2 regions of the Mesorhizobium sp. M0678 genome follow, and region 2 is predicted to be linked to the other one. Evidence: predicted binding sites of a transcription regulator. Region 2 holds the regulator's gene; the other holds the start of a gene.
The links. The regulator LexA, encoded in region 2, represses DNA repair genes until DNA is damaged. The targets are predictions, from matches to a motif close to TGTTCNNNNTGTGTTCNG.
Positions count from the first base shown of each region.

Region 1: recA (recombinase RecA) is a predicted target of LexA. The motif match lies at 5,966-5,983, and genes of this name have one in related genera.

Region 1 is NZ_JAMYPT010000011.1:14,556-24,808, reverse strand. It holds gene NKI29_RS20145 (NADP-dependent isocitrate dehydrogenase) at 1-119, shown strand, start outside; gene NKI29_RS20140 (glutathione S-transferase family protein) at 131-757, shown strand; gene NKI29_RS20135 (PhzF family phenazine biosynthesis protein) at 959-1,753, opposite strand; gene alaS (alanine--tRNA ligase) at 1,818-4,484, opposite strand; gene recA (recombinase RecA) at 4,744-5,841, opposite strand; gene NKI29_RS20120 (PfkB family carbohydrate kinase) at 6,119-7,051, shown strand; gene NKI29_RS20115 (TfoX/Sxy family protein) at 7,086-7,409, opposite strand; gene NKI29_RS20110 (GFA family protein) at 7,500-7,997, shown strand; gene sufA (Fe-S cluster assembly scaffold SufA) at 8,161-8,541, opposite strand; gene NKI29_RS20100 (SUF system Fe-S cluster assembly protein) at 8,651-9,046, opposite strand; gene NKI29_RS20095 (cysteine desulfurase) at 9,052-10,253, opposite strand, start outside.
Region 2 is NZ_JAMYPT010000001.1:452,511-462,763, forward strand. It holds gene NKI29_RS02155 (LpxI family protein) at 1-568, shown strand, start outside; gene lpxB (lipid-A-disaccharide synthase) at 558-1,724, shown strand; gene gltA (citrate synthase) at 1,845-3,173, opposite strand; gene gltX (glutamate--tRNA ligase) at 3,353-4,774, opposite strand; partial or broken gene NKI29_RS02175 (ComEC/Rec2 family competence protein) at 4,871-7,334, shown strand; gene lexA (transcriptional repressor LexA) at 7,328-8,062, opposite strand; gene kynU (kynureninase) at 8,509-9,756, shown strand; gene NKI29_RS02190 (hormone-sensitive lipase) at 9,853-10,253, shown strand, end outside.

The sequences.
Region 1 (10,253 bases), on a different contig from region 2:
TCGAGTCCGGCTTCATGACCAAGGACCTGTCGCTGCTGATCGGCCCCGACCAGCCATGGCTTTCGACCACCGGCTTCCTCGACAAGATCGACGAGAATTTGCAGAAGGCGATGGCCTGAGCCCAACCGACATGGGCAAGCCCGTCGTCTACGGCGCGGATTACAGCGTCTATGTGCGCATCGTGCGGCTGGTGCTGGAGGAAAAGGGCGTCGGCTACGAGCTCGTGCCCGTCGACGTCTTTGCCGCGGACGGCATTCCCGGCTGGTATTTCGAGCACCAGCCGTTCGGCCGCATTCCGGCCTTCGAGCATGACGGCTTTCGCCTCTACGAGACCGGCGCGATTGCCCGTTATGTCGACGAAGCCTTTGGCGGCCCGGCGCTGCAACCGGTCGAAGCCCGGCCTCGAGCACGCCTGAACCAGATCACCGGCCTGCTCGACGCCTACGCCTACAGGACCATGGTCTGGGATGTCGCTGTCGAGCGGCTGGAAAAAACGCCGCCCGACGAAGCCGTGATCGCCAACGGGTTGCGGCAGGCGAGAACGGCATTGCAGGCGCTCTCTTCGCTGAAAGCCGAAGGGCCTTGGCTGTTGGGGACGGACCTGACGCTGGCCGACCTGCACGCCGCACCGATCATCGGCTATTTCGTCAAGGTCGCCGAGGGACAAGCCCTGCTGGCCGAGTTTGCCGAGATTCGGGATTGGTATGCGCGCATCACTCAACGCGCGAATTTTGCGAAAACCGAAAAGGCAGGGTGAAACCGCCGCGAGGCGCGGCAACTTCGCACGACCTGGGTTCCTCGCCCCGCTTGCGGGGAGAGGTGGCTCGGCGAAGCCGAGACGGAGAGGGGAAATCGGCGCATTCCTAAAGCGCCTTTTGATTGCGCAGGCCCCCTCTCCGGCCGCTTCGCGGCCACCTCTCCCCCACTTCGTGGGGGCGAGGAACCGGAGCCAAGCCGCTTAATCGGGAAGGTAGATCTCCGCCTTCATAAAGGTCTTCGCACGGCCTGTGATCAGCACGCGATCTCCGGCCAGTTTGCATAGCAAATGCCCGCCGCGCTGCGAGCATTGGAATGCCGACAGATGCGTCTTGCCGAGTTTTTCAGCCCAATAAGGTACCAGCGTCGCATGAATGGAGCCGGTAACCGGATCCTCGGGAATGCCCGCCCCGGGCACGAAGTAACGGGAGACGAAATCGTGGGCTCGCCCAGGCGCGGTAATAACCAGGCCGAGAGAATGAAAACGTCCGATCCTGAGCAGATCGGGAACGAAAGATCGCACGGTTGTCTCGTCGGCAAGCTCGACAAACAGGTTCTCGAAATTGCGGAAGCTCGCAACCGGCCGCTGAGGCAATATCGCTTGCAGCGCCGAGTTCAGCTCTTCCTCGATGGGCTGCGGCGGAAAACAAGGCAGATCGAGCTGATAGCCCCCTTCCCACCGGGAAACCCGCAGCTCGCCGACCCGGGTGGCGAAGGCCATTTCGCCCTGACCATTGTATTCCGTAGCCAGCACATGGGCGGCCGCAAGAGTGGCGTGGCCGCAGAAGTCGACTTCATGGACCGGCGTGAACCAGCGCAAATCCCAACCTTTGCCATTCGGCCGCACAAACGCGGTTTCAGCAAGATTGTTTTCGTTGGCGATGGCCTGCATTACCTGCTCCGACAGCCATTCCTCTAAAAGGAGAACGGCGGCAGGGTTACCCTGGAAGGCCCGTTCGGCAAAGGCATCGACCTGATACATCGTCAGCGTCGGCATATCGGCTCTCAAAGATATCCGCTGGGCGGCGCGCCATTTCGGCCGTGCCGCCCCCGGTGCAGGTTCACGCCGCTTCGAGAGCCGCTTTCACCGCAGCGATCGCGTCTTCGGCCTTCGAGGCGTCCGGGCCGCCGGCCTGAGCCATATCGGGTCGCCCGCCGCCGCCCTGCCCGCCCAATGCCGCGGACGCGACGCGCACCAGATCGATGGCGTTGAAGCGGCCGGCCAGATCATCGGTGACGGCGACGACGACGCTCGCCTTGTTGTCCTCGCCGGCGCCGACAAAGACGACGATGCCGGAGCCGAGCGACTTCTTGCCGGCATCGGCCAACGGCTTAAGATCCTTTGGCGAGACGCCCGATACCGCCTTGCCGAGAAAACCGACACCGGCAATGGTTTCGTTTTCCGCAGGCACACCGGCTGGCGAGCGATCGCCCAGCGCCAGCTTCTTGCGCGCCTCGATCAGCTCCTTTTCGAGCTTCTTGCGTTCGTCCAGCAGCGCCTCGACGCGGGCCGGCACATCGGCCGGCGAAATCTTCAACGCGGCGGCGGCCGCCTTCAACCGCTTGTCCTGTTCGTCGAGATGCTTTCTGGCCGCCTCGCCGGTCAACGCCTCGATGCGGCGCACGCCGGCAGCGACCGCGCTGTCGGACACGATGCGCACCAGGCCGATATCGCCGGTCGCCCTGACATGCGTGCCGCCGCATAGCTCGACCGAATAAGGCCGGTTGGCCTTGGCGCCATGCAAGCCCGTGCCCATCGAAACGACGCGCACTTCATCGCCATATTTCTCGCCAAACAGCGCCATGGCGCCTTCGGCAATGGCGTCGTCGACAGACATCAGCCGCGTGGTTACAGGGCCGTTCTGAACGACGATCTCGTTTGCCATGCGCTCGACCTCTTCGAGCTCGCCAGGCGAGATCGGCTTGTTGTGCGAAATGTCGAAGCGCAGACGCTCGGGCGCGACCAGCGAGCCCTTCTGCGCCACATGGGTACCCAGCACCTCGCGCAGCGCCTCATGGATCAGATGCGTGGCGGAATGGTTCGCGCGCAGCCTGGAGCGACGCGCGTGGTCCACCTTCAGCTCGACGGTCGCGCCCGTCTTGACCGTGCCGTTAGCCACCTTGCCGAGATGGACGAAAAGCCCATCGGCCTTCTTCTGGGTATCGGATATTTCGATCGAGAACCCGTCGCCCGAAATGACGCCGGTGTCGCCCATCTGGCCACCGGACTCGCCATAGAACGGCGTCTGGTTGACAACCACGGCAACGGCGTCACCTTTGCCGGCGCTGTCGACGGTCTTGCCGCCCCTGACCAGCGCTTGGATGAGGCCTTCCGCCTGCTCGGTCTCATAGCCGAGGAACTCGGTGGCGCCGGCGTTCTCGCGCACCGGAAACCATACCGTCTCGGTCGCCACGTCGCCGGAGCCGGCCCAGCTTTTGCGCGCCTCCGCTTTCTGCCGCTCCATCGCCTCGGTGAAGCCGGCAAGGTTGACCGAGATGTTGCGCTGGCGCAGCGCGTCCTGCGTCAGATCGAGCGGAAAGCCATAGGTGTCGTAGAGCTTGAACGCTGTCTCGCCATCCAGCATGTCGCCGGAGGCCAGCTTTTCCGTCGCCTCCGAAAGCAAGCCCAAGCCGCGCACCAGCGTCTTGCGGAAGCGCGTCTCTTCCAGCTTCAGCGTTTCGGTGATCATCTGTTCGCCGCGCACCAGTTCCGGGTAGGCTTGGCCCATCTCGCGGACCAGTGCCGGCACCAGGCGCCACATCAGCGGATCGCGGGCGCCGAGCAACTGCGCGTGGCGCATAGCGCGGCGCATGATGCGACGAAGCACGTAGCCGCGTCCTTCGTTGGACGGCAGCACGCCGTCGGCGACCAGGAAGCAGGACGAACGCAGGTGATCGGCGATGACGCGCAACGATGCGACGGCGTCCGCATCCGGACCTTTGCCAAGCGCCGACGACGCAGCGTCGATCAGGTGGCGGAACAGGTCGGTTTCGAAGACGCTTTCAACCCCTTGCAGGATGGATGCCATGCGCTCGAGGCCCATGCCTGTGTCGATCGACGGACGCGGCAGGTCGACGCGCTCCTCCTTCGTCACCTGTTCGTACTGCATGAACACCAGGTTCCAGAATTCAAGGAAACGGTCGCCATCCTCCTCGGGGCTGCCGGGAGGGCCGCCCCAGATATGCTCGCCACGGTCGATGAATATCTCCGAACACGGCCCGCAAGGTCCAGTGTCGCCCATTGCCCAGAAATTGTCCGAAGTCGCGATGCGGATGATGCGATCGTCCGAAAGGCCGGCGATCTTCTTCCAGTACGAGGCCGCCTCGTCGTCGGTGTGGTAGACGGTGACCAGCAGCTTGTCCTTCTTCAGCCCGAACTCCCTGGTGATCAGGTTCCAGGCAAGCTCTATGGCCCGCTCCTTGAAATAGTCGCCGAAGGAGAAATTGCCGAGCATCTCGAAGAAGGTCAGGTGGCGCGCGGTGTAGCCGACATTGTCGAGGTCGTTGTGCTTGCCGCCGGCGCGAACACTCTTCTGGGCAGTCGTGGCGCGCGAATACGGCCGCTTCTCCAGACCGGTGAAAACGTTCTTGAACTGCACCATGCCGGCATTGGTGAACATCAGCGTCGGGTCGTTGCGCGGCACCAGCGGGCTTGACGCGACGACCTCGTGACCTTCCTTGCGAAAATAGTCGAGAAATGCCGACCGGATCTCGTTGACGCCACTCATGAATACTGCCTTTTCGAGAGAACCGCCGGCTGCCGGCGGAAAATAGACATGGCCTTTTAGCGGTCGCACCGCAGCCTGTCCAGAAACACCAAATGGGCTCAAATCCCGGCTTTCACCAGCGCCTTGAAATGCGTCTGCCTCGCCGTCAAACGCGAACCGCCGGCCCTGGGCCGGCGGTTCGAAACGCATCGATTACGCAAACTCAAAATCAAAACATCAAATCGAAACCTGGCTGAGGCTCAGCGAGGCGTCGCCTGCCCTACATCACCCCGGCGTCGTCCTCGAAACCGTCGTCGCTGCTTTCGGAGCCGCCGTTCTCAAGGAATTTCTCAGCGATCAGCCCGGCATTCTGCCGTAGCGCCAGCTCGATCTCGCGCGCCGTGTCGGGATTGTCGCGCAGGAACAGTTTTGCGTTTTCGCGGCCCTGGCCAAGACGCTGCGAATTGTAGGAGAACCAGGCGCCCGACTTTTCGACCACGCCCGCCTTGACGCCGAGATCGACCAGCTCGCCGGTCTTGGAGACGCCCTCGCCATACATGATGTCGAACTCGACCACCTTGAAGGGCGGCGCCAGCTTGTTCTTGACGACCTTGACGCGGGTCTGGTTGCCGACGACCTCGTCGCGATCCTTGACCGAGCCGATGCGGCGGATGTCGAGGCGGACCGAGGCATAGAATTTCAACGCATTGCCGCCGGTCGTCGTCTCGGGCGAACCGAACATGACGCCGATCTTCATGCGGATCTGGTTGATGAAGATGACCATGGTGTTGGAGCGCGAGATCGAGGCGGTGAGCTTGCGCAGTGCCTGGCTCATCAGGCGGGCCTGCAGGCCGGGCAGCGAATCGCCCATCTCGCCTTCGATTTCCGCCCGCGGCGTCAACGCCGCCACCGAATCGACCACCAGCACGTCGATGGCGCCGGAGCGCACCAGCGTGTCGCAGATCTCCAGCGCCTGCTCGCCGGTATCGGGCTGCGAGATCAAAAGGTTTTCGAGATCGACGCCGAGCTTGCGGGCATAGACCGGGTCGAGCGCGTGCTCGGCATCGACGAAGGCGCAGATGCCGCCCTTCTTCTGGGCTTCGGCCACCGTGTGCAGCGCCAGCGTCGTCTTGCCCGAGCTTTCCGGCCCGTAGATCTCGACGATGCGGCCGCGCGGCAGACCGCCGACGCCAAGCGCGATGTCCAGCCCAAGCGAGCCGGTCGGCACCGTTTCGATCTCGACGACCTGCTCGTTCGCGCCGAGCCGCATGATCGAGCCCTTGCCGAAGGCACGCTCGATTTGCGACAGCGCCGCATCCAGAGCCTTTGATTTGTCCACCGCTTTGTCCTCTACAAGCCGCAAAGAATTCTGAGCCATGATACATCACCCCGTGGTCGTCAATGGAGGCCGGACAATCCCGCAATCCTTAAAAGAATGTACCTCATTTGTTCTCATTTGTCAATGAGCACCAAGGGTTTGAAAAATAACGCATATCCCTATTTGTTCTATTTTTGTTTCGCAATTATTGCTTCCGATGTGTCTCGCCTCGCATGCGGCGCCGTTGCCGTCACCAACCGAATCGGACCCGCGATTGCAGGGTTCCGCCCGGCGACCTAGTCTCCCCCGGGCAACAGCTAAAGGGCATTTTGACGGCATGATCAAATCCCCGACGATCCTGGCCGTGGGCGGCGCCTATATCGAGCGGCGCGGCCGGGTTGCCGGCGCCTTCGTGCCGGCCGCTTCCAACCCCGGCACGATGCGCGAGCATGTCGGCGGTGCCGTCTTCAACGCCTTGCGCTGTGCGGTGCGACGCGGCGCCTCGGCCTCGCTGCTTTCGGTGCGCGGCGGCGATGCCCTTGGCGACACGGTTTTACGCGCCGTCACCGAGGCCGGCATTGCCGACCTGTCGGCGGTGTTCCTCGACCGAGCAACGCCAAGCCATACGATGCTGATCGATAGCGACGGCGGGCTGATCGCCGGCCTTGCCGACATGGTGCTCTACGAGCTGGCGCTTCCCAAGCAGATCCGCCGCGCCAAGGTGCGGGAAGCGATCGGTTCGGCCGACGCGGTGCTGTGCGACGCCAACCTGCCGTCGACCGCGCTGGGGCGGCTGGCGGCACTCGCCGCCGACAAGCCGGTGTTTGCGCTTGCGGTCTCGCCCAATAAGGCGGCGCGGCTGATGCCGGTGCTCGACCGTCTGGCGCTGGCCTTCATGAACCGGCAGGAGGCCGGCGTGCTCGCCGACGTCGGCATCGATGCTGACGATCAAGGCATCGTCGACGGCCTAATACGCGCCGGGCTGAAAAGCGGCGTGATCACCGCCGGCGACGAACCAGTGCTCGGTTTCGACGAATTGAGCGCGTTCTCGATCTCGCCACCGCCGCTACAAAAGCGGACCGATACTGCCGGCGCCGGCGACGCATTGGCAGGCGCCACGATCGCTGCCCTGCTGCGCGGCCTGACGCTACGCGCGGCACTGCGCGAAGGCATTGCCGCAGCTATGCTCGTCGTCGAGAGTGCCGCCTTCACCAGCGCTGGCTTTGCCGAAGCGCTGGCGCTCGTGCCCGAGGCGCGGGACCTGGCATGAAGTGCGGCCCGGAATTGCCGAAGCATGACGCAGCCTATTTGCCGGCGCGCCGTCCTGCCTCGTAGGCGCGGCGTGCCCAGATCGCCATCTCGTCGGGATCGTCGAAGGCGCTGTCGGGAACGCTCCAATAGGGCATCGACACGAGCTTGCCGTGGCGCGAGCCGGTATAGGTCCATTGCCGGCAGCCGGCCGCTTCGAAATCCGGGGCGCTTTCGGCGTCGGCCTTCAGCATCAATTCGCCACGGATGACGATGGCGACGATGACGCCGTCGAAATAGATGCCCTTGCCGCCGAACAGCTTGCGGATGCTGACCGGGCCGAGGCCTTCGAAAAGCTCTTCTATGCGCTCGTTGTCCATGCGGCGATCATGTCACCCGGATTTCCCCTTGTCATCGACGCAACCGGCACCATCCTGACAAGTTCAGAATCAATTTCCTCGGAGTTTTTCATGCCGCTTCTGCTCAAAGGGTCCTGCCGGTGCAATGCCGTGCGTTTCGAGGTGGAAAGCCACACGCCGGTGCCGTTCATGCTGTGCTACTGCTCGATCTGCCGCAAGCAGCAGGGCGGCGGCGGTTTTGCCATCAATCTCGGCGCCGATTACGAAACGCTGAAAATCCAGGGCAAGCGCCATCTCGGCGTCTACCGCGCCGAGATCGAGGACGACGAGCACCCGCAACGCGAGACCTCGACGGGCGAGCGGAACTTCTGCACGAAATGCGGGACGGCACTCTGGCTCTACGATCCGACCTGGCCGGAGCTGGTGCATCCGTTTGCCTCGGCGATCGACACAGACCTGCCGAAACCGCCGGAGAAGGTGCATCTGATGCTGAAATACAAGGCGAACTGGGTCGAGCCCGACATCGGCAAGGGTGACAAGGTGTTCGACGTCTACCCGGAGGAGTCGATCGCAGACTGGCACAAGCGAACGGGGATGTGGGTGGATTAGCTTCGGCAGTCCCCCTCATCCGGCCCTTCGGGCCACCTTCTCCCCGCTGGGGAGAAGAGACTGGCTCAACCGTTCGCGACCTCTTCTCCCCTCGGGGAGAAGGTGGCCGCGAAGCGGCCGGATGAGGGGGTCTCGCGAAATCCTACTAAGGAAAAGAAAATTCTCAGGCCGAAGCGCGTGCTTCGGCCAGTGCCTTCAGATCAGCCGGCTTCAATTCGACCGATTCGCCGCAGCCGCAGGCCGAGCTCTGGTTCGGATTGCGGAAGGTGAAGCCGGTGCGCAGCGTCGTCTGCTCGAAATCCATCTCGGTGCCGAACAGGAAAAGGGCCGCCTCCGGCGCGACATAGACATGGGCGCCGTCACGCTCGATATGGTCGTCCTTGGTATTGGGTTCGGTCACCAGATCGACCGTATATTCCATGCCGGCGCAGCCGCCCTTCTTGATGCCAAGGCGAATGCCATGCGCATTCTCACGGGTCGCAACGATCTCGCGAACCCGGTCGGCGGCCTTTTCGGTCATCGTGATGACGGCGAAGCGTCCCATGTTTTCCTTCTCCATGCGCGCAGGTTCAAGGCCTGCCGAATGATTCCTCACCTAAAATGGTGAAGTTTTGTACCCGGCGCAAGTGCGCCAGCCTCTGGCTGGTCGGATGCTAGTACCACCCAACCGCCACCTGCGCCTCTTCCGACATGCGGTCGGGCGACCAGGGCGGGTCGAAGGTCATGTTGACCTCGACGCCGGAGACGCCTTCGACGGCGCCGACGGCGTTTTCGACCCAGCCCGGCATTTCGCCAGCCACCGGGCAGCCCGGCGCGGTCAGCGTCATGTCGATCTTGACCGAGCGGTCGTCCTCGATGTCGATCTTGTAGACCAGGCCGAGCTCATAGATGTCGGCCGGGATTTCCGGGTCATAGACCGTCTTCAGCGCCGAGACGATGTCGTCGGTCAGCCGCGCCAGTTCGTCGGCGGGAATCGTTGACCCGGAAACCGCCGCATTGGTGGTCATATCCAGTGCCGTGCTTTCGGCGGTGTGGCTGGCATCATCCATGATCGTCACCCGAAGAACTTTCGCGCCTTTTCCAGCGCATCGGCCAAAGCATCGACTTCAGCCCTGGTATTATACATGCCGAACGATGCCCTGCATGTGGATGTTACGCCGAAGCGTTTCAACAGCGGCTGGGCGCAATGGGTGCCGGCGCGCACCGCCACGCCCTGCCGGTCGATGACCATCGACACGTCGTGCGCGTGGATGCCCTGCAGCTCGAACGAGATGATTGCGCCCTTGCCGGGCGCATCGCCGAAGATGCGCAGCGAGTTGATGGCGCGCAGTTTTTGATGCGCATAATCCTTCAGATCGGCCTCGTGCGCGGCGATGCGCTCACGTCCGATCTTTTCCATGTATTCGAGCGCCGCACCAAGTCCGATCGCCTGCACGATCGGCGGCGTGCCGGCCTCGAAACGGTGCGGCGGGTCGTTGTAGGTGACGATGTCTTGCGTCACCTCCTCGATCATCTCGCCGCCGCCCATGAACGGGCGCATGCGCTCCAGAATATCCTTCTTGCCGTAGAGCACGCCGATGCCCGACGGGCCATAGACCTTATGGCCGGTGAAGACGAAGAAATCGCAGTCGAGGTCCTGCACGTCGATCGGCATATGCACGGCGCTCTGGCTGCCGTCGACCAGCACCGGAATGCCGCGGGCATGCGCGATGCGCACGATCTCCTTGATCGGCGTCACCGTGCCCAGCGCGTTCGACATATGGGTGATGGCAACCAGCCTGGTGCGGTCGGTCAGCCGCTTCTCGAATTCCTCGATATGGAAGACGCCGAGATCATCGACCGGCACCCAGACCAGCTTGGCGCCCTGCCGCTCGCGGATGAAATGCCACGGCACGATGTTGGAATGATGCTCCATGATCGAGAGCACGATCTCGTCGCCTTCGCCGATGTTCGGCATGCCGAAACCATAGGCGACCGTGTTGATCGCCGCCGTGGTGTTCGAGGTGAAGACGATATTGTCGGTGCTCGGCGCATTGAGGAAACGGCGCACCGTCTCGCGAGCCCTCTCATAGGCGTCGGTCGCGGCATTGGACAGGAAATGCAGGCCGCGATGGACGTTGGCGTATTCCTGGGAATAGGCGTGCTGGATGGCGTCGAGCACCGCCTGCGGCTTCTGCGCCGAGGCGCCATTGTCGAGATAGACCAGCGGTTTGCCGTAGACTTGCCGCGACAGGATCGGGAAGTCGCGGCGGATCG
Region 2 (10,253 bases):
ACCCAGCCTCTTCGTCGGTGTAACCCGGGGGGACGATACGGTTCTGAAACTGTTCGTGCGCAGGATCGAGCGCAGCGGCATCAAGGTCGTCGGCGCTGACGAGATCGTGCCGGAGCTGGTCGCCGCCGAAGGCCTGCTGACCAAGGCGGCGCCACGCAGATCCGACTGGCGCGACATCGAGGCGGCGCACGCGGCGGCAAAAGCCATCGGCGCGCTGGATATCGGCCAAGCGGCTGTTGCGGTCGGCGGCCGCGCCATTGCGTTGGAAGGCGTCGAAGGCACCGACGGGCTGCTCGAGCGGACAAGGGAGTTGCGCGGGCACGGCAGGCTGGCCGGCGGGAGCCGCGGTGTTCTGGTCAAATGCGCCAAGCCCGGTCAGGAACTGCGTGCCGATCTGCCCTCCATCGGCCCGCTGACCGTCGAGGCGGCGCATGCCGCCGGACTGGCCGGCATTGCCGTCGAAGCCGGTCGCTCGCTGGTGCTCGAAGGTCCCGCCACCATCGGACGTGCCAATGCGCTCGGCCTGTTCGTGATTGGCCTGCCTGCGGAGCCGGCGCATGGCGAATGAGCGGCCGTTGAAGATAGCCGTCGTCGCCGGCGAGGAGTCCGGCGACCTACTTGGCGCCGACCTTGTGCAGGCGCTCAAGCGCATGACCGGGCGCGAAGTTCGGCTTGTCGGCATCGGCGGCCGCCATTTGCAGGCGCTCGGCCTGGCGCCATTGTTCGACGGCAGCGAGATCGCACTGATGGGGCTTAGCGCCATCCTGCGCGACCTGCCGCGCCTGATGCGGCGGATCGGCCATACGGCAAACGCGATTGCCGGTGAAAAGCCCGATTGCCTTATCACCATCGACAGTCCGGATTTCTCGCTGCGCGTCGCCAAGAAGGTGCGTGCCGCCGATCCGACTATCCCGATCGTCCACTATGTCTGCCCGAGCGTGTGGGCGTGGCGGCCGGGCAGGGCGGCGGCGATGAAGCCATATGTCGATCACATTCTTTGCATCCTGCCGTTCGAGGTGAAGGAACTCGCTCGCCTGGGCGGGCCGCCCGGCACCTATGTCGGGCATCGCCTTGCACACGATCCGGGCATAATCAGTGCCGCCAGGGCGCAGGCGCAGCCGCGTGACCTGTCCGCAGATCACGTCAAAACGTTGCTTGTACTGCCTGGTTCGCGTCGTGGTGAGGTGCGACGCATGGTCGGGCCGTTCGGCGAGACGGTGTCGATCCTGCGGGCGCGCGGGCACCGCTTGCGCCTGCTGTTGCCGACGGTGCCGCACGTCGCCGACCTGGTCAGGACCTCGGTCGCGAGCTGGGACGAGAAGCCGGAGATCATACTCGATGCCGAACGCAAATGGCAGGCCTTCGGCAAGGCCGATGCGGCGCTGATCGCATCGGGGACAGTATCGCTGGAACTGGCACTGGCGAGTGTGCCGATGATCTCCTGCTACCGGCTCGATCCGGTCATGCGCATGGCGCAGCCGCTGATCAAAGTATGGAGCGCAGCCTTGCCCAATCTCATTGCCGACCGGCCGGTTGTGCCGGAACACTACAATCAATATGTGCGGCCGCATTATCTGGCGCGGCAGTTGGAAGCGCTGTTCTCCGATACCGCCTACCGCACCTGGCAGAAGGACGGTTTTGCCGAAATCGCCAGGCGTATGGCAACCGACGAGCCGTCAGGCGAGATAGCCGCGGGTGTGGTGATGGGGATGGTGAGGAAGTGAGTGAATTGTGAATAGTGAATTGTGAATAGTGGTTTCTATGGACAGGGAGCGACGCTTCGCTACTCCCATTCACCATTCACCATTCACCATTCACCATTCACCATTCACCATTCACCACCTTCACCGCTTCGCGATTGGCACGTAGTCCCGTTCCGGCGCGCCGGTATAGAGCTGGCGCGGGCGACCGATCTTCTGGTGCGGGTCCTCGATCATCTCCTTCCACTGCGCGATCCAGCCGACGGTGCGGGCGACCGCGAACAGCACGGTGAACATGGTGGTGGGAAAGCCCAGCGCCTTCAGCGTGATGCCGGAATAGAAATCGACGTTCGGATAGAGCTTCTTCTCGATGAAATAGGAATCGGTCAGTGCGATCCTTTCCAGCTCCATGGCGATGTCGAGCAGTGGATCGTCCTTGATGCCGAGCTCGCCCAGGACCTCGTGCGCGGTCTTCTGCATGATCTTGGCGCGCGGATCGTAATTCTTGTAAACGCGGTGGCCAAACCCCATCAATCGGAACGGATCGTTCTTATCCTTGGCGCGCGCAATGAATTCCGGGATGTGATCGACATGACCGATCTCGCCCAGCATGTTCAGGGCTGCCTCGTTGGCGCCGCCATGTGCGGGACCCCACAGGCAGGCGATGCCGGCAGCGATACAGGCAAAAGGATTGGCGCCCGACGAGCCGGCCAGGCGGACGGTCGAAGTCGAGGCGTTCTGTTCGTGATCGGCGTGCAGGATGAAGATGCGCTCCATCGCGCGGGCCAGCACCGGATTGATCTTGTATTCCTCGCAAGGCACGGCGAAGCACATATGCAGGAAATTGGCTGCGAAATTCAGCTCGTTCTTCGGGTAAATGAATGGCTGGCCGATGTGGTATTTATAGGCCATCGCCGCGATCGTCGGCATCTTGGCGATCAGCCGCATTGACGCGACCATGCGTTGATAGGGGTCCGAGATATCGGTGGAATCGTGATAGAAGGCCGACAGCGCGCCGACCACGCCGCACATCACCGCCATCGGATGCGCATCACGGCGGAAGCCGGTGAAAAAGCGCGACATCTGCTCATGCACCATGGTGTGGCGCGTCACCCGGTAGTCGAAATCGTCCTTCTGCGCCTTGGTCGGGAGTTCACCATAGAGCAAGAGATAGCAGACTTCGAGGAAGTCGCCGTGCTCGGCCAATTGGTCGATCGGGTAGCCGCGGTGCAAAAGAATGCCGGCATCGCCATCGATGAAGGTGATTTCCGATTCGCAGCTCGCCGTCGACGTAAAACCGGGATCGTAGGTAAAGACGCCGGCGGTGTTGTAGAGCGAACCGATGTCGATGACGTCAGGTCCTACCGAACCACTTCGTATCTTGAATTCATGGATTTTGCCGCCGAGTTCCAGTTTGGCCGTCGATGCCTGGGTTTTGCCGCCAAATTCCATTTTTGTCGCAGGTTCGGTCATAGCAAACTCCTTTTTGTTTCCTCAGGCCGGCAAAGGCAAAATATCTGAACCCAACACGTCAAAAACATCGGAATACGCACATTTGCGCCCGCAATTAAATCTGCGCGGCAGATTAGGCCAAGACCCAATGTTGCACTGCGAAACACACCTTTCAATGCCAATCTTCTTGGGCCAGTTTGCTAATCGATTTGATCAGCGATCCGCGCCAGGCTTTCCTCGCGGCCAAGCACGGCCAGCACATCGAAGACACCTGGCGAGGTACTTTTGCCGGTGAGCGCGGCGCGCAAAGGTTGGGCCACGGCGCCGAGTTTATGGCTGGCGGCCTGCGCATAGTCGCGGATCGCGGCTTCGGCTGAGGCGGCAGACCACTCCGAAACCGTGGCTAGTGCCGCATGAGCGCCCCGCAGGATCGCGCGCGCCTCACCGCTGAGCAGCGCCGCCGCCTTCTCGTCGACCGGCAGCGGCCGCTCGACGAAAAGGAATGCAGCCCCTTCAACAAGTTCGACCAGCGTCTTGGCGCGCTCCTTCAGGCCCGGCAAAGCGGCAAGCAGTTGCGCCCTGCGTCTGTCGTCGAGGCGCGCCGCGATTGCCGGGCCGCCTTCAAGATAGGGCAGAGTGGCGATGAAGATGTCGAGCAGCGCCGCGTCGTTCATCCGGCGCATATGCACGCCGTTAAGCGCCTCGAGCTTGGCGAAGTCGAAACGGGCGGCGCCCTTGTTGACGTCGCCAATGTCGAACCATGCAATCATGTCGGCGATCGACATGATCTCATCGTCGCCGTGGCTCCAGCCAAGCCTCGCCAGATAGTTGAGCAGCGCCTCCGGCAGGTAGCCCATGGCGCGATAGGCTTCGACGCCAAGCGCACCGTGCCGCTTCGACAGCTTGGCGCCGTCGGCACCGTGGATCAGCGGGATATGCGACATCGACGGCACCTCCCAGCCCATGGCCTGATAGATTACGGTCTGGCGTGCGGCGTTGGTCAAATGATCGTCGCCGCGGATGATGTGGGTGATGCCCATGTCGTGATCGTCGACGACGACGGCATGCATGTAGGTGGGATTGCCATCCGAGCGCAGAATAATGAAATCGTCGAGATCCTTGTTGGGAAAGCGCACGTCGCCCTGGACGCGGTCATGCACCACCGTCTCGCCGTCTGTCGGCGCCTTGATGCGGATCGCCCCCTTGGCGCCGGGCGGCGCCTCCGACGGGTCGCGGTCGCGCCAGCGTCCATCATAGCGGGGCGGAAGCCCCTTGGCTCGCGCTGCCTCGCGCATCGCCTCCAGCTCCGCCGGCGTCGCGTAGCAGTAATAGGCCTTGCCCACGCGCACCAGCTCCTCGGCCACCTCGCGATGGCGCGGCGCGCGCTCGAACTGCGAGACAGGCGCGCCGTCCCAGGTGAGTCCGAGCCAGGAAAGTCCGTCGAGAATGGCTGCCGTCGCCGCATCGGTGGAGCGCTCGCGGTCGGTGTCCTCGATGCGCAGCAGCATCGTGCCGCCTGTGTGCTTGGCATACAGCCAGTTGAACAGCGCCGTGCGCGCGCCGCCAATGTGCAGATAGCCGGTGGGCGAGGGGGCAAAACGGGTGACGACCTTATCGGGCATGGAACTCTCAGGCGGGCGAAGGAAGTGGGTTTGCGGACTTTCGCGCGTTGCGCGTTCATGTAGCATAGGAGGTCGAGGGCGCAAGGGGCAGACCCGATGGCTGTGCGAGGCCGTGGTGCGGGCGAGGGCGAGGACGTTGGCAGCGGCGTCAGCGAACGCTTGCTGTTTGCCGCTCCCCCGCCTGTCCTGCCGGCACCGGCATTGCTACCCGCTCCGCGCTTCGATGCTCCGTCGCTGCCGGCCAGCGACCCAGCAACGGTTCTCGTGCCCGCGGGCGAGCCCATCGTACGCCTGCCCAGGCGTTTCCGCCTCCCGTCACCGTCCCGTATCCGCAACAGCGTAACCTCGGCAGCCGGCCTGGAACTCGACCGCGGCATCGCCTTCCTGCTGGTGCCGGTGTTCCTCGCATGCGGGGTGGTCGTATATTTCGGGCTGTCGGTGGAGCCGGCCTTTCCACAGCCGATCGCAATCGCGCTCCTCGCGGCCCTTTGTGCCGTCGTCTCGCGGTCATGGCCCAGGACGCGCCTGTGCTTCATGGTGGCGCTGCTCTGCGCGCTTGGCGTACTTGCCGCCAAGTTCGAGACATGGCGTGTCGGAACGCATATGCTCGGCTCCGAAATCTCGACGCGGCTGACGGGTCGCGTCGTATCGTACGAGCCCATGGCGAGCGGCCGCATCAGGCTGACAATCGATGTGATCTCAACGGCCAGGCCGACACTGCGCTACATGCCGGAACGGGTCCGCGTTTCGGCGATGAAGATACCGGCTGAGCTGACCGCCGGTTCCGAGATCACCGGCTATGTGCGGCTGCTGCCGCCGACCGGCCCGGTGCGGCCCGACAGCTATGATTTCTCCTTCGACAGCTATTTCGCCGGTATCGGCGGCAGCGGCTTTTTTCTCGGCAATCCGAAAGTCGTGTCGTCGGGCAGCATGCCGCTTGCCGCGCAGCTTTCTTCCGCGATCGAAGACGCGCGCGAATCCATCGCCGACCATATCCGCAGCCGCATCGGCGGTGCCGAGGGCGAGATTGCTGCTGCGCTGATCGTCGGCGTGCGCGCCGGCATTCCCGAGGAGATCAACGAAGCGATGCGGCGCACCGGCATCTACCACATCATCTCCATCTCGGGGCTGCATATGGCGTTGGTCGCCGGCACCATCATGGCGCTGCTGCGGGGTGCCTTTGCGCTGTTTCCCGATTTCTCATCGCGACGGCCGGTCAAGAAATATGCCGCGGCCGCCGCTTTTTTCGATTGCGGCCTACCTCGTCTTTTCCGGCATTGTCGTTGCGGCCGAACGCAGCTTCATCATGCTGGCGGTGATGCTTATCGCCGTGCTGTTCGACCGGGCCGCGCTCACCATGCGCAACCTGGCGATCTCGGCCATCGCGGTCATCCTGGTGTCGCCGCACGAGGTGGTCGGTCCGAGTTTCCAGATGTCCTTCGCCGCGACGGCGGCCCTTGTCGGCGCCTATGCAGGCTGGTCCGATTACCGCGCCGGCAGGGCCACCACGCCGCCGCCGCGGCGGTCGCCGCTACGCTTTGCCACTCGAAAGGTCCTGTTGGGCATGTGCGGTCTGGCGATGACCTCAATCATTGCAGGGAGCGCCACGGCGCTTTTCGCCATATGGCATTTCCAGCGCGTGGCGCCGCTCAGCCTGTTCGCCAATCTGGCCATCATGCCCATCGTCTCACTGGTCGTCATGCCCTTCGCCGTTCTCAGCGCGCTGGCGATGCCGTTCGGTGCGGATGGCCCTTTCCTCTATGTCATGGGCAAGGGGCTGACGGCGATGATCGCCCTGTCCGGGTGGATCTCGGAGCGCTCGCCGATCGATGCGGTCGGGCTGATTTCGCTGAGATCCGTCCTTCTGGTGACGATCGCCCTCGTCATTGCCAGCATGGCGACGACCTGGTTGCGGCTGGCGGCACTTCCTTTTGCGCTCGCCGGCTTGCTGACGACAACGCAGACACGCATACCCGACGTATTGGTCTCGGAGGACGCGCGGCTGGTCGCGCTGCCGATCGGCAGCGGTGAACTCGCGGTCAACCGGGCACGCCCGAATGAGTTCACCATCGACAACTGGAAACGCGCGCTCACATCAGAGGCCATCGTCGCGCCGGAAACACCTGGAAAGAACGACCCGCAATTCGACATTGCCGATCCGGCCGACCTACCGCCGGGCATGCCGTTCATTTGCACGGACGGCCTCTGCCTTGCCAGGCATCCATCCGGCGCGATCATCGCGCAAGCCAAGGACCGCGATACTGCGCGGCCAGCCTGCGCCTTTGCCAGCTTGATCGTCATCGACGACGCCACCGCCCATAACCCCTGCTACTACGACCGGCTGGTCCTCGTCGTCACCAAACGGCAACTGGCGCGCGCGGGAAGTGCCGCCGTCTATTTCGATCCACAAGCGGCAACACGCGCCGAGATCCGCTTCGCCGTCAAAAAATCATACCGGCCCTGGCACGTGCAGCGGAAATTTTCACGCGCGGCACGGGGCCTGCCGCCATACCGCAGGGCCGACAACCCCAAAGCCGGCGCCAAGGGCGGAGCTCAGTAGCGGCGGATCAGTCCGACGAGCTTGCCCTGCACCTTGACCCTGTCTGGTCCGAAGATGCGCGTCTCGTAGGCCGGATTGGCGGCTTCCAGGGCGATCGAGGCGCCCTTGCGGCGGAACCGCTTCAGCGTCGCTTCCTCCTCGTCGACCAGTGCCACCACGATCTCACCGGGGCTCGCCGTATCGGCATTGCGGATGATCACCGTGTCGCCGTCGAAAATGCCAGCCTCGATCATCGAATCGCCTTTGACCTCGAGCGCATAATGCTCGCCGCCCATGATCATATCCGGCGGCACCGAAATCGAATGCGTCTGGTGCTGGATGGCATCGATCGGCACACCGGCCGCGATGCGGCCCATTACCGGGATCGAAACGGCGGCGACGACATCGTCGTCATTGCCGGCTGCAGGGACACGCGACGATGTCGGCTTGCCCTGCCGAGGGGCGCCTTGCCCAAGGCTGCCCTGGATGACACTCGGCGAGAACTTGCGTGCCGCATTGAGGCCGGGGGCGATCGAGTCAGGCAGGCGTAGCACCTCCAGCGCACGGGCCCGGTTGGGCAAACGGCGAATGAAGCCGCGCTCCTCCAGCGCCGTAATCAGCCGGTGGATTCCGGATTTGGAAGCCAGATCGAGCGCTTCCTTCATCTCGTCGAATGAAGGCGGGATACCGCTTTCCTTCAACCTTTCGTGGATGAACATAAGCAGTTCGTGTTGTTTGCGTGTCAGCATAGCGACCCCCAACAGAATCAGAAAAACAAACCCAGAACAAACACTATCTGTTCCAGTTGTGTTCCGCAACTGTTTAAAGTTTAATGAATGCGTTAAGGCTCGGGAAACAAACGACGTCCCTACCGGCGTACCGCATTTTCACCGCCGCGAGCCTCATCGCCTTGATTCTGCTTTCGTTTGCGCCCTTCTGGCCTCCTAGAAGGCGGCACTGGCATCGGCCGTCGGTCGGCAAAAGGCACGGAATTGAACCCGTATCGACTGTGCGGTTTGGTCAATGCACCGTGAACGAAACGAATTCAAAACGCCAACCTCGGGTTAAGTCCCGGTTTCCACCGCCTGGTCAGGCTGCTTCTCGCCGGTGGAGCCTTGCTGCGCGCAACCAGGTAATGGAAGAACAGTCGATGCGTGTCCGGCGTTGCGTTGGATCTTGGGGGAGCAGACAAATCATGACAGGAATTCCCGATCTCGTGGCCATAAAGGCGATGGATGCCGCGGATCCGTTGCGCGCGATGCGCGACCGCTTTGTGTTGCCGCAAGGAGTGATCTATCTCGACGGCAATTCGCTAGGAGCTGCTTCACGTGCCGCTTTCGATGAACTGCACAAGGCCGCGACCGAAGAATGGTCGCATGATCTCATCCGCGCATGGAACACGGCCGGCTGGTTCAACATGCCGCTTGAACTTGGCGACCAGCTCGGGCGCCTGATCGGTGCCGCGGCCGGCCAGACGGTGGTCTGCGACACGACATCGGTCAACATCTACAAGCTGCTGCACGCCGCCATGGCCATGCGACCGGAGCGGCAGGTCATCGTCGCCGAGGGCGATAGTTTTCCGACGGACCTCTACATGGCCGAGGGTGTGGTTTCGACGCGAAAAGATACGCTGCTGCGCCTCTCGGGGGTCGACGCGCCGACCATCGAAGAGCTGATCGACGAACGCACCGCCGTGGTGCTGGTCAACCACGTCAACTATAAGTCGGGCGAACTGCGCGACATGCCGGCGCTGACGCGCAGGGCTCAGGAAGCCGGGGCGATGATCGTCTGGGATCTCTGCCACACCGCCGGCGCGATGCCAGTCGAACTCGACAAGGCAAACGCCGATTTTGCCGTTGGCTGCACCTACAAATATCTGAATGGCGGCCCGGGCGCGCCTGCCTTCATCTATGCGGCTGAGCGGCATCTTTCCGACATCCAGCAGCCGCTCACCGGCTGGTGGGGCCATGCACGGCCCTTCGCCTTCGAGCCAGGCTATGCGGCCGGCACCGGCATCCGCCGGTTTCTGTGCGGCACGCAGCCGGTCCTGTCGATGCGCACGCTGAAGGGCGCGCTCGACATCTGGAACGATGTCGACATGACGGCGGTGCGCAAGAAGAGCATCGCACTGGCGGATCTGTTCATCGAGCTTGTCGAGGCAAAGTGCGGCACTTACGGGCTCACGCTCGAAAGCACGCGCGATGGGGAAAAACGCGGCAGCCAGATTTCATTCATGCATGAGCATGGCTACCAGGTCATGCGCGCGCTGATCGAACGTGGCGTGATCGGCGATTTTCGCGCGCCATCGACCATGCGCTTCGGCTTCACCCCGCTCTATGTCGGCTATGCCGATGTCTGGCAGGCCGTCGAAGTGCTTGAGGACATCCTGCGCACCGGTGCGTGGAAGGAAGCGCGCTTCGCCATCAAGGCGGCTGTCACTTGAGATTGATGCGAGAGCTGGAATCGTGAGGCTGGCGACGACGCGCCGCGCGATGCTCACGGCTACGTTGCAAGGCTATATTGCCAGGGAGGGCGCAGGGTGTTCGAACGTCACATTGCCGATTGGGACAACGCCTATGCCAACGGCGCCAACATAGCCGGCAGCGATCGCTGGCCGGCGGCCTGGATCGAGCCCGCGCGGGTTTTCCGCGACGTGCTTTCGACCGAGGGCAGGGCGCGGCTCGACATGGCCTATGGCGACAACCCACGCAACCGGCTCGATCTTTTCCTGCCGGCCATCAAGCCCAAGGGACTCGTGGTGTTCGTTCATGGCGGCTACTGGATGGCATTCGACAAGAGTTTCTGGTCGCATCTTGCCACTGGCCCTGTTGATCGCGGCTATGCGGTGGCGATGCCGTCCTACACGCTCTGTCCGCAGATACGCATTGGCGGCATCGTCAAGGAAGTCGGCGCGGCGATCGGCAAGGCGGCGGCGATGGT